3 regions of the Shewanella sp. H8 genome follow, and region 1 is predicted to be linked to each of the others. Evidence: predicted binding sites of a transcription regulator. Region 1 holds the regulator's gene; each other region holds the start of a gene.
What was found. The regulator sigma-54, encoded in region 1, starts transcription at its own class of promoters, with help from an activator protein. The targets are predictions, from matches to a motif close to GTTGGCACGNNNNTNGNNT.
Positions count from the first base shown of each region.

Region 2: a site for sigma-54 is predicted at 3,032-3,050, ahead of ABIS04_RS05245 (HAD-IIB family hydrolase). Genes of this name have one in related genera too.
Region 3: a site for sigma-54 is predicted at 2,245-2,263, ahead of flhA (flagellar biosynthesis protein FlhA). Genes of this name have one in related genera too.

Region 1 covers NZ_CP157213.1:3,813,146-3,817,437, forward strand. Annotated here, with positions in the region: gene lptA (lipopolysaccharide transport periplasmic protein LptA) at 1-437, shown strand, start outside; gene lptB (LPS export ABC transporter ATP-binding protein) at 434-1,165, shown strand; gene ABIS04_RS16625 (RNA polymerase factor sigma-54) at 1,308-2,792, shown strand; partial or broken gene hpf (ribosome hibernation-promoting factor, HPF/YfiA family) at 2,789-3,043, shown strand; gene ptsN (PTS IIA-like nitrogen regulatory protein PtsN) at 3,046-3,489, shown strand; gene rapZ (RNase adapter RapZ) at 3,486-4,292, shown strand, end outside.
Region 2 covers NZ_CP157213.1:1,187,819-1,192,110, reverse strand. Annotated here, with positions in the region: gene ABIS04_RS05255 (sugar phosphorylase) at 1-699, opposite strand, end outside; gene ABIS04_RS05250 (glycosyl transferase) at 727-1,947, opposite strand; gene ABIS04_RS05245 (HAD-IIB family hydrolase) at 1,949-2,809, opposite strand; gene ruvX (Holliday junction resolvase RuvX) at 3,286-3,705, opposite strand; gene ABIS04_RS05235 (YqgE/AlgH family protein) at 3,862-4,292, opposite strand, start outside.
Region 3 covers NZ_CP157213.1:3,005,588-3,009,879, reverse strand. Annotated here, with positions in the region: gene fliQ (flagellar biosynthesis protein FliQ) at 1-257, shown strand, start outside; gene fliR (flagellar biosynthetic protein FliR) at 261-1,064, shown strand; gene flhB (flagellar biosynthesis protein FlhB) at 1,074-2,207, shown strand; gene flhA (flagellar biosynthesis protein FlhA) at 2,331-4,292, shown strand, end outside.

The sequences.
Region 1 (4,292 bases):
TTAAAAACAATCAAATTGTCTTTAATGGCCCGGTTACCATTGTTCAAGGCTCGATTAATATCAATGCTGATCAGCTGCGGGCATTTACCCCCGAAAACAGCACCAGTAAAAGACTTATCGCCACTGGTTCGCCGGCAACGTTTTCACAAGAATTAGATGACGGCCAAATAGGTACCGCCAGTGCCGACGAAATTACTTATGATCTTGCCAGCACCACGCTCACATTAATAGGCAATGCCAAGCTTGAGCAATCAGGAAGCCAAGTTACTGGTAACAAAATTAAGTACAATATCAATGCACAAGAGTTGATAGCTGAAAGTACAGGTAAGGGACAAGATCGGGTCATCACGATTATTCAACCTGAAAACTTCCAAGATGAAACCGCGCCGAAGCAAAAACTCCCTGAAATCCCTGTTAACAAGCAGAACAAACAATGACCCAAATAACCTTAACCGCTGAAAATTTAGCTAAAAGCTATAAAGCTCGTCAAGTTGTTAAAGATGTTAGTTTAACGGTTAAAACTGGCCAGATAGTGGGTCTTTTAGGCCCTAATGGGGCGGGTAAAACAACCACATTTTATATGGTTGTCGGCTTAGTAAAAAGCGATAAAGGTCGGATCTTAATTGATAATGACGATCTCACCGCCGATCCAATGCATCTTCGAGCCCGTAAAGGTATTGGTTATTTACCGCAAGAAGCCAGCATTTTTCGTAAGCTCACTGTACACGACAATATTATGGCCGTGTTGCAAACTCGCAAAGAGCTCAACAACGACCAACGAATTGAACAACTTGAGCATTTGCTAGAAGAATTCCACATTACCCACATTCGCGATAATCAAGGCATGTCGTTGTCGGGTGGAGAACGTCGTCGCGTTGAGATTGCACGCGCATTAGCTGCTAATCCAAAATTTATTTTACTCGATGAACCCTTTGCTGGTGTTGATCCTATTTCAGTTATTGATATTAAAAAAATTATCCAACAACTGAAAAGTCGCGGTTTAGGGGTATTAATTACCGACCATAATGTTCGTGAAACGTTAGATGTTTGCGAGCGGGCCTATATTGTTAGCCAAGGTAATTTAATTGCTGAAGGTACACCTGATGAAGTATTGAGCAATCAACAAGTTCGAGCTGTGTACTTAGGTGAACAATTCAAGCTATAGTTAAGTTACGGGTCTTTTAAACTATCTAACTCGTTTTGTTGAACGTTAACTAAATAACGTTAAATGTCATTGATGTATGTAACAATCAATACAGTATTTTAGATTGTCATTTTTATGGAAATCATCTAGGGATAAGCGGTAAATGAAAGCGTCACTCCAACTAAAAATGGGTCAACACTTAACCATGACCCCACAATTGCAGCAGGCTATTCGCTTACTGCAATTATCGTCATTGGAGCTACAGCAAGAAATCCAACAAGCATTGGATTCAAACCCATTGCTTGAAATAGAAGATGAGTTTTCAGAAGCAAAAAACTCCGCAAAAGAAAATCGAGACCAAGCTGATACCGACTTTAGTGACAACAGCAGCGTTAATAAAGAAAAAGACACCTCTACAGTTGACACTGCAGAGTCTATAACCAAAGAAACCATGGATGATCTAGCCATGGATACGACATGGGACGAAGTGTATACCGCCTCCCCAATGTCAGGTTCAGGCAGTGCGAGCATGCGCGACGATGACATGCCATTCCAAGGTGAAACCACCGAAGGTCTGTATGAGCATTTAGAATGGCAAAAAAATCTTACTCCCTTTTCTGAGACCGATTTAGCAATTGCCACCGCTATCATTGATGCTGTTGATGAACAAGGTTATTTAACCCAAAGTACCGAAGATATTCTCGAAGCAATGGGCGATGAAACCGTTGAACTAGATGAAGTTGAAGCCGTATTAAAGCGCATTCAACACTTTGATCCTGTTGGTGTAGCGGCTAGAGATTTAAGCGAGTGCTTATTCATCCAATTAGCGCAATATGCCAACACAACCCCCCATATTGATAATGCTCGTCTGCTGATTAAAGACTATTTAGATTTAATTGCCGGGCGTGATTTTAGATTGTTAATGCGTAAAACAAAGCTAAAAGAAAACGAGTTGCGTGACGCTATCACCCTAATCCAGTCACTTAATCCTCGTCCAGGTTTATTAATTACTGCCGTAGATGACGAATACGTCATACCCGATGTTACGGTACTAAAGAAAAATGGCCGATGGGTTGTAGAGTTAAATCCTGACAACATGCCAAAAATTGGCGTTAATCAACAATACGCCGCCATGGCGCGAAGCAGTAAAAATCCGTCGGATAGTCAATTTATTCGAGGCCACTTGCAAGAAGCTAAATGGTTTATTAAAAGTATTGAAAGCCGTAACGACACATTACTCAAAGTGGCCAATTGCATTGTACAATTTCAACAAGGTTTCTTTGAATATGGCGAAGAAGCCATGAAACCAATGGTATTAAATGATATCGCTGAAGCTGTAGAAATGCATGAATCAACCATTTCACGGGTGACTACCCAAAAATACATGCACACCCCACGAGGACTGTTTGAACTAAAATACTTCTTCTCTAGCCATGTCAGCACTGACGATGGCGGTGAATGTTCATCTACTGCAATTCGTGCTTTTATCAAAAAATTAGTTGCTGCAGAAAACCAGCAAAAACCGCTGAGTGACAGTAAAATGGCCCAACTTCTGGCTGAACAGGGCATAAACGTTGCTCGTCGTACCATTGCAAAATATCGTGAAGCAATGATGATTCCACCGTCTAACCAACGTAAGAGTTTATAACCTACAAGGCAACGGAATATATTCATGATAAATTTTCAAAGCTTGAACGACACTCCGATCAGAGCCATAATGCAAACGTTGCGCTCAATGTATAAAAGTTACAACAAAGATCAAAAGCCAGTAAAATCACAGATGGCATAGTGATGTTTGCCATGTCAGAATGTACTGATATGTATACTGCAATAGACGCCCTGATCGATAAGCTCAACCGTCAGGTAATTAAACACCAACAGAAGTATACACAACACTAACGATGGAACTTTGTACCATTCTGCGACCGGAGTGCACTACCTGTGCCACCCCGGGCAGTAAGAAAAAAGTACTGGAACTCATCAGCAACTTAGTCGCTGCCCAGTACCCACCCCTATCTTCGCAAGAGGTTTTTGAAAGCCTTTTAGCGAGAGAGAAAGTGGGTAGCACAGGTATAGGAAATGGCATCGCGATACCTCATGGTCGATTGACGTCTATCGATCAGCCCATTGCCATATTTATTAAGTGTGAAGAACCCATTGCCTTTGATGCAATCGATAACCAACCAGTTGATCTGTTATTTGCTTTATTAGTGCCGGCAGATCAGTGCCAAGAACACTTAAGCACGTTATCGAACATGGCCCAAAAACTAAGTGACAAGCAAATATTGAAACAGCTTCGTAAAACTCACGACTCAACAGAACTTTATCAGGTTATCACTGCATGAAACTTGTCATAGTATCAGGACGTTCAGGCTCAGGAAAATCAGTAGCCTTAAGAGTATTGGAAGACCTAGGATATTATTGTGTTGATAATTTGCCTTTAGCTCTTATTGGCACATTATTAGCACAGCTCAAAGGTAGTAATGATTTAGTGGCAATCAGTGTTGATGTACGCAACATTGATGAGCAAAGTAAAGTGCTTCAAAATCAATTAGCCCTGCTTGAGCACGACACTGAAATTATCAGCTTCTTTTTAAACTCCAATGATAAAGTTCTACTCAAACGTTATAGTGAAACTCGTCGATTACATCCGCTATCTAAAAATCATATTTCACTGCAAGAAGCGATCAAACTAGAAGGACGCTTACTTGAACCAATCGCAAAAATTGTTGACCATTATATTGATACATCAGCACTGAATATTTACGAATTAAGTGACCAGGTTAGGCAAATATTATTAGGCAGTGTTGATAAAGAGTTAGTGATTAACTTTGAATCTTTTGGCTTTAAACACGGAATGCCGACAGAAGCGGACTTTATGTTTGATGTACGCTTTTTGCCCAACCCACACTGGGAAATAGAGCTGCGTCCATTTACTGGTTTAGACGAACCTGTACAAGAGTTTTTAGGGCGCCAGCCATTAGTTAATAAGTTTATCTGGCAAATTGAAAACCTATTCGAAACTTGGATGCCTCACCTAGAACGTAACAATCGCAGCTACCTTACTATCGCCATTGGCTGTACTGGTGGTCAACATCGCTCAGTGTATATTGTCGATCAATTGGCAAAACGATTTAGACAAGGCAGT
Region 2 (4,292 bases), 1.9 Mb from region 1:
ACTCACGCCAGCATCTAAGTATTGACGAATAATGCGGACAATTTCGATTAATACTTGTGGGTTACGAAAATCGAAATCGACTTGATCATGACTAAAGGTACACCAAACATATTGAGTCCCTGTGGGTGTTTCTGTTGGTCTTAGCAATGATGATGTTCTGGGGCGTACAACCGCACTTAAGTCATCATTAGGATCCGCCGTAAAGAAGTAGTCATGACCGAGCCCTTCACCTTTACAGAAATTCTGAAACCATAAACATCTGCTAGAACAATGATTAATCACCAAATCAGACATTAATCGGCGTTTGCTGGCAATTGCACTGATGTCTGCCCACGACCCCAGCCCTTCGTTAACGCTTGAGTAGTCAATAACGGCAAATCCGTCATCTGAACTATAAGGGAAGAAGGGCAAAATATGCACTGCATTGATGCAACTTAAATAGCTGTCGATAAATTGTGCTAGCGTGGTAAGGGGTCGTTCACCTTGTTGGATCACGCTATCACCATAAGTGATCATAACAATGTCTTTCTCAGACCAATGATTTGCAAAAGGTTCTGGTACTTGGCAATACTCAGTGATCCGCATGATTTCGATGAGTTGATCAGCTAATGCTGTGGTGCTTATGTCAGGATCGACATCATTGTAAATACTGCTAAGTTGTTGCTGCAGCTTTTGCTGCAAGCCGTCCATTACTGACATAAGGTGTCCTTTAGATCGATTTTGAGGCTAACTAAACTCGGCATTATCAGCTTCAACTGCAGCTTTTAGTTGTTCAAGTACGTCAGGCATAGCGCTTACCACTCGACTCCAAGTTGGCATAAATGGGGTTTCCATTGGATTATCTAAGAAGCGTTGCCCTGCTGTGACTATATTTTGTGCAAACATTTCGACCGCTTTTTCTTCTAAATGAATGTCAGTGGTTAATCCGTTCATTAATGCATCGTTATGATAGGTTTCAACATAATCTAAGGCAATACGGTAATAAGTCGCCTTAAGGGTTCGGAACGATTCGGTGCTAAAGGTATTACCTTGAGTCGCTAATTTACGAAAGAATGCCTTAGTAATATCAATCGACATTTTAGATAAACCCGCATCTTCGTTATCTAAAGATAAGTCTTGATGTTTATGGTCGTAATTGTCGGCAATATCCACCTGACAGATACGATTATGGGCATAGTTACGCTGCATTTCTGACAATACACCGATTTCTAATCCCCAGTCACTTGGGATACGTAAGTCGTTAAGAACATCTCGTCTGAATGAAAACTCACCTGCTAATGGATAACGAAAACTGTCCATATATTCTAAGTATTCGTTATAACCAACGACTTTTTTAAGTGCTTTAATCAAGGGTGTCACTAACAGGCGTGACACTCGACCATTAATTTTGCCATTAGAAATTCGTGCGTAAAAGCCTTTACTGAATTCATAATTAAACTGTGGATTAGCTACCGGATACAGTAAACGGGCGAGTAATGATTTTTCATAGGTTACGATATCGCAATCATGCAGTGCTACTGATTCAGTTTTACCAGAAGCCAGTATATAACCCATGCAATACCAAACGTTTCGTCCCTTACCCAGTTCTTTGGGGGCTAAGCCTAACGCTTGCAGTTTTGCATCCAACGCTTGTAAACGTGGGCCATCGTTCCACAAAATGCGATGATGTTGCGGTAATTCGCCAAAGAAGCTGAGCGCATGTTTGTACTGTTCAAGGTCTGCTCTATCGAGTCCGATGACAATTTCGTCTAAATAAGGCACTTCTTTCAATTTGCTGACAATATCTTTAAGTGCGTCGCCTTCTAACTCGGAATACAACGAGGGTAAGATTAACCCTAAAGGTCGTGTTTTTGAAAACTTAACTAAATCTTGCTCAAGCTCTTCGTGGGTACGTCTGGTTAAATTATGCATTGTAGTGACAATGCCATTTTGATAAAAATCGGCCATGTTACGCCCCTTCTGATGATAGTGGGTTGTTCTGTGATTCTACGGATGACGACAGTAACGTTTTATTAATACATTCTGCCCAGCCTTTAGGGCCATATTCAGTACTTTTGATGGTTTTTTTGTTGGTCGTTAATGTAGGAAATTCATGAGTCGGTGATTTAATTTGTATGGCAATGTCAGCGGCTTCGAGCATGGCATTATCATTACCACTGTCTCCAAGAGCAACAGTGGTTACGGGAGTGCCATATTGTTTGGTATACACATCGGCTAGCCATTTCATCGCTTTGCCTTTATCTGTATCACCGCCGACATGTAAAAAACGTCCGCCCTGCAAAGTATGTGCACCAACACTGGTCATCAACTTTATAAAAGCTTGTTTACTGGTTTCATCTCCTTTCCAGAGCAATGGTTCTGCATAATGTCTAACAAGTGCAAGCTTGGCATTGTCGGGTGATAAATCGGTGAGTTCGCATAACTCTTCAACCGATAAAGATGAGAAACCAACGAAGTCACTTTTGAATGCTTGGGCTTGTTCATTTAGCAGTTCAAGCCAATATTCTCGTGGTTGGCTAAACTCTTTGACCCAATAATACCCTTGGGTAAATGTATCTTGTGGTTGTTGTTCAAAGTAGCCAATCGGAATATAAATCACGGCGCCATTTTCTGAAATAAACGGTGAATTAAAGCCAACGGTCTGCTGTAATTTTGTCATTTCGGCAAAGGTTTTACTGGTATTGGCAATAATGGGTATTTGGCGCTCATTAAGTGCTTCAATCACTTCAATTGCAGGACTAAAGCTGTAGTCAAAATGATCAAGTAAGGTTCCATCTATGTCAGTAAAGATAAGTGGTCGGGTTGTCATATCGTGTCCCTTTTCAATAAATAAATGAAACTAAGCATAGATGCTAGATGCTAGAGCGTGACTTCGTCACTGCTAGAGTCGCTGCGCTGCTAGGTTCTAGATGCTAGCGCGGACTGAGTCCTGCTAGGTACCAGGTTGCTGCGCGGCGAGATTATATACAAGCAATAAATATAGCGAATGAGTCATTCTCGCGCTTAATCTAATCCGATTTACTTAAGATAGATTCAGGATGTGTGCCAAGCATTATAATTTTGCACCTTAATGGAACAAATATAGTTTACTTATTGATATATAGAAGATTATTTTTGTAGCAAAAGCGGTGATATAAAAAACTGTGTTGGATAGGATGAGTGAACATGTGCAACAATGAATAAAAAACGCACCATTTCAGTGCAAAATAAACTAACAGTGACGAAGTCACGCCCTAGTAGGACGAAGTCCGTCCTCTGGCGAGCCTGCGAGTTCCTCGCACCTCACTAAAACTGATTTTCAAAATAACTTTCGATAATTAATACCGCCGAAACCGCATCAATTTGCCCTTTGGTTAAGGCTTTAAAGCCTCCCAATTCAAATAAGCGAGCTTTGGCATCGGCTGTTGTTAATCGTTCGTCTTGAGTGGCAATTTTGATACCAAAACGGCCATTAATTCGATTAGCAAATTTACGAGCTCGTTGAGTCATTTCTTGTTCGGTTCCGTCCATATTTAACGGTAAGCCCACCACCACAAGATCTGGCTGCCATTCTTTTAATAATTTATCGATATCATCCCAATTAGGGATCCCATCAACCGCTTTAATTGATAATAATGGTGTCGCACTAGCAGTAATGGCTTGACCTATCGCGACGCCAATACTTTTGGTGCCGTAGTCGAATCCTAAAACGGTTTGGTGTTGCATGTTTATCTCTTTGTTTAATCTTTAGAGGATGCTTTAAAAGCAACAGCCTAGAGCGCTGCGCTGCTAGGACGCTTCGCGGCTAGATGCTATAAAATCTTAGAAGCAAAGCGACCCTAGCAGGACGCAGTCCGCCCTAGAAGCGTAGCGACCTATTTGTTAAGCATGGCCTATTTGGCTGGACATTTGCCATATATCAAAACCGAGTTGTTGGGTTGCCACTTGCCACATTTGTTCGTGATCAATGCTGAAAAGTAACTCTGGTGTGGCTTTAATAGTTAACCAAGTATTATCTGCAATTTCTTGTTCAAGTTGATCTTTACCCCATCCTGCGTAACCCAGCGCTACAATAAAATGTTCAGGGGATTTTTTCGAACCTATAGCCGCCAATATATCTCGTGAAGACGTTAGCATAGTGTGTTCACTAATTTCGGTGCTATTGAGCCAATGCGGTTGTGGAGTGTGCAACACAAAGCCTCGTTCGGGTGCCACTGGGCCACCTATGAGTACTTGGCTATCTAAGGAGAACAAAAATTCTGGCGATAAATATAGCTCCATTTGTTCAAGCAGATCTTCAACTTCTACGCCGA
Region 3 (4,292 bases), 810 kb from region 1:
CGCTAATTGATATTTTCCGAGAAGCACTATCTGTTATTGTACTTATGGTGTCAGCGATTATTTTACCCGGCTTATGTATCGGTTTAGTTGTGGCGGTCTTTCAAGCTGCGACATCAATTAACGAGCAAACCTTAAGTTTTTTACCCCGTTTATTGGTAACGTTATTTGCATTAATGTTTTTAGGTCATTGGTTAGTGCAAACCATGATGGAATTTTTTATCGAGATGGTAAATCTCATTCCACAAGTGATAGGTTAAGTCATGGATATTTTGTTTGATGAAATAAGTCAAACAATTGCTGCCTATTTATTGCCATTTTTTCGTATTTCATCCATGTTGATGGTAATGGTTGTCTTTGGCGCCAATACAACTCCAACTCGAGTTAGGCTGATGTTATCCGTTGCGATAACGATGGCTGTTGCGCCCATTTTACCCCCGATTGAAAATGTCGAATTAATGGCATTGAGTTCTGTTTTTGTCATTTTGCAACAAATGCTAATAGGGGTCTCTATGGGGTTTGTAACCTTAATGGTAATGCAAACATTTGTGTTAACGGGACAGATTATTGGTATGCAAACCAGCTTAGGTTTTGCCTCTATGGTTGATCCGGGTTCTGGTGCACAAACACCTGTAGTCAGTAACTTTTTTCTCTTACTCGCAACATTGATTTTTTTGGCTGTAGATGGTCATTTATTGATGTTTAAAATGCTGGTGGCCAGTTTTGAATCTATTCCAATTTCAAATCAAGGTATCTCAATCGCCAATTATCGCGCTCTTGCTGAATGGGGCGGTTTTATGTTTGGCGCAGCATTAACTATGTCTATTTCGGCTATTATTGCCTTGTTATTAATTAATTTATCATTTGGTGTGATGACTCGAGCGTCACCTCAATTGAATATTTTCTCTATTGGTTTTCCAGTCACCATGGTCAGTGGTTTATTTATTTTATGGTTAACATTGGGGCCCATCATGGAGCATTTTGATGAAGTCTGGTCAGCTGCACAGTTACTTCTGTGTGATATTTTGCTGCTGCAATGTCCACTTGATAGTTCTGTAGTTTTCTAGGGGGCATTCATGGCAGAAAGTGATAGTGGTCAAGAACGCACCGAGGAGCCCACAGGAAAGCGACTTGAGCAAGCTCGTGAAAAAGGTCAGGTCGCCCGTTCTAAAGAGCTCGGTACCGCAGCGGTACTTATTGCCGCATCGGTTGGTTTTTCGATGACAGGGCCTGCAATTGCCAAAAGCCTTTATAATATTATGAAGCAAATTTTTTCCATGGAACGCGACCAAATATTTGATACCAACTCTATGTTTCGGGTGTGGGGAGTTGTTGGGAATGAGTTAGCCTGGCCATTAATGAGTTTTATTGCTTTACTGGCATTTGTCTCTTTTTTGGGCAATATCGTTTTAGGCGGTATGTCTTTTTCGGTCAAAGCGTTTATGCCTAAGGGCAGTAAATTAAACCCAATGAACGGATTTAAACGCATGTTTGGTACTCAAGCCTTGGTTGAGCTTGCTAAGGGAATAGCTAAATTTTTGGTAGTGGCATTATCGGCTTATTTTCTCCTAAGTTTTTATTTTTATGATATTTTAACCCTGTCTGGCGATCACCTACCTGGTAATGTTTACCATGCTTTAGATTTACTTATTTGGATGTTTATCCTGCTATGCTGTTCAATGCTATTTATTGTTATTATTGATGTGCCCTTTCAAATTTGGAATCACAATAAACAACTGAAAATGACTAAGCAGGAAATCAAAGATGAATATAAAGATTCAGAAGGTAAGCCTGAAGTTAAAGGTCGAATAAGACAGATGCAGCAAGAGTTGGCACAGCGACGTATGATGACTGAAGTGCCTAATGCTGATGTTATTGTGGTTAACCCTGAACATTATGCGGTGGCAGTTAAATATGACGTAAAACGTTCGTCAGCACCATTTTTACTCGCTAAAGGCGTTGATGACGTTGCTTTTAGGATCCGAGAGATTGCTCGAGAGCATGATATTGCTATTGTTTCTGCACCACCACTAGCTCGCGCTATTTACCATACCACTAAGATTGATCAACAAGTGCCTGAAGGTTTATTTACCGCTGTAGCTCAAGTATTAGCGTATGTATTTCAACTAAGACAATACCAGAAAGGTAAAGGCCGTCGACCTAAAGCCATCCCACTTAACCAACCTATCCCAGATGATTTGAAGCATTAATCACCACTCAATTAGCTTATGTTGTGCAATAACTAATAGTGGCTCAATTTTTGCTTTATAGTTTTATTGGCGTCAAATATCAGTACTTTATTTCGCAATAGACTATACGAAGGGTTTACCTCAATGGATGCAAAAGCAGCTTTCGGGCAATTTAAACAAATAAGACTAGCGACATTTAAAGGTATTGGTACACCTTTATTGGTGCTTGCGGCGCTGGCAATGGTGGTGTTACCCATTCCTGCTTTTTTGCTCGATATCCTTTTCTCATTCAATATCGCGTTAGCATTAGTTGTGTTGCTTGTTACTATTTATACCGATAGACCCCTCGATTTTGCTGCTTTCCCTACCGTATTATTAGTGGCTACCTTGTTAAGGCTTGGCCTTAACGTTGCTTCTACTCGAATTGTATTGCTTGAAGGTCATAATGGTGGTGATGCTGCCGGTAAAGTGATCGAAGCTTTCGGTTCGGTAGTTATCGGTGGTAACTATGCAGTCGGTTTAGTGGTGTTTCTTATTTTGATCATCATTAACTTTGCCGTTGTAACTAAAGGTGCTGGGCGTATTTCTGAGGTGAGTGCTCGCTTTACCTTGGACGCCATGCCTGGTAAACAAATGGCAATTGATGCCGATTTAAATGCCGGTACTCTGACTCAAGATCAAGCACGTATTCGTCGCGCTGAAGTCACTCGAGAAGCTGACTTTTACGGTGCTATGGACGGTGCTTCAAAATTTGTAAAAGGTGATGCGATCGCTGGTATTATGATTCTAGTTATCAATATCTTAGGTGGATTCGTTATCGGTATTGTGCAGCATGATCTAGACTTTTCTAGTGCTGTAGAAATTTATACGTTATTAACCATCGGTGATGGTTTGGTTGCACAGATCCCTGGTTTATTATTATCTATTGCCGCTGCTTTATTGGTGACTCGTCAAAATGAGTCTGGTGATATGGGCCAAATGATGTTTAGTCAGATGTTTGACAGTCATAAATCATTAGCCATTGCCGCTGGGTTATTATTTGTTATGGGTATCGTGCCAGGTATGCCCCATGTTGCATTTTTAACATTTGCATTTATTACCGCAGGTGCTGCTTACTTTGTTTACAAGCGTAACGTAGATAAAAAACAAGCTGCATTGACACTAGCGACTAAAGGACCTGTTGAAACTAAAGATAAAGAACCTAAAGATTTAAGTTGGGATGATGTGCGTCATGTAGACACCATTGGACTTGAAGTCGGTTATCGCTTAATTCCATTAGTTGATAAGTCTCAAGGTGGTGAATTATTAGGCAGGATCAAAGGCGTACGTAAAAAACTGTCGCAAGAATTAGGTTTTCTAGTTCCTGCTGTACATATTCGTGACAATCTAGATTTATCACCTAATGCCTATCGCATTTCGTTAATGGGCGTCGTGGTTGGGGAAGCTGAAGTTAGGCATGATTGTGAATTAGCGATTAATCCCGGCCAAGTATACGGTAAGCTTGATGGGATTGAGACTCACGATCCAGCCTTCGGTTTAGAGGCTGTATGGATAGCACCTGAGCAACGTGAACATGCGCAAACATTGGGCTATACCGTAGTTGATACCGCAACTGTGGTCGCGACACATATTAGTCAATTATTGAGTAATAATGCTGCAAAACTATTAGGTTACGAAGAAGTTCAGCAATTAATGGATATGCTGGCCAAAAATTCACCTAAATTGGTTGATGGTTTTGTGCCAGATGTTATGCCTCTGGGCTCGGTGGTTAAAGTGATGCAAAACTTACTTAATGAAGGTGTATCGGTACGTGATTTACGCACTATAGTGCAGACATTGCTAGAGTATGGAACTAAGAGTAATGATACTGAAGTGCTAACGGCTGCCGTGCGTATTGCGTTAAAACGTATGATAGTACAAGAAATCTCTGGTCCAGAACTTGAAATCCCTGTCATTACATTGGCGCCAGAGTTGGAACAGATGTTGCATAAGTCTATGCAGGCTACCGGCGGTGAAGGACCTAATATTGAACCGGGCCTTGCAGAGCGTATGCAGCAGTCGTTATTAGATGCTGCTCAGAAGCAAGAAATGGTAGGGCAACCAGCC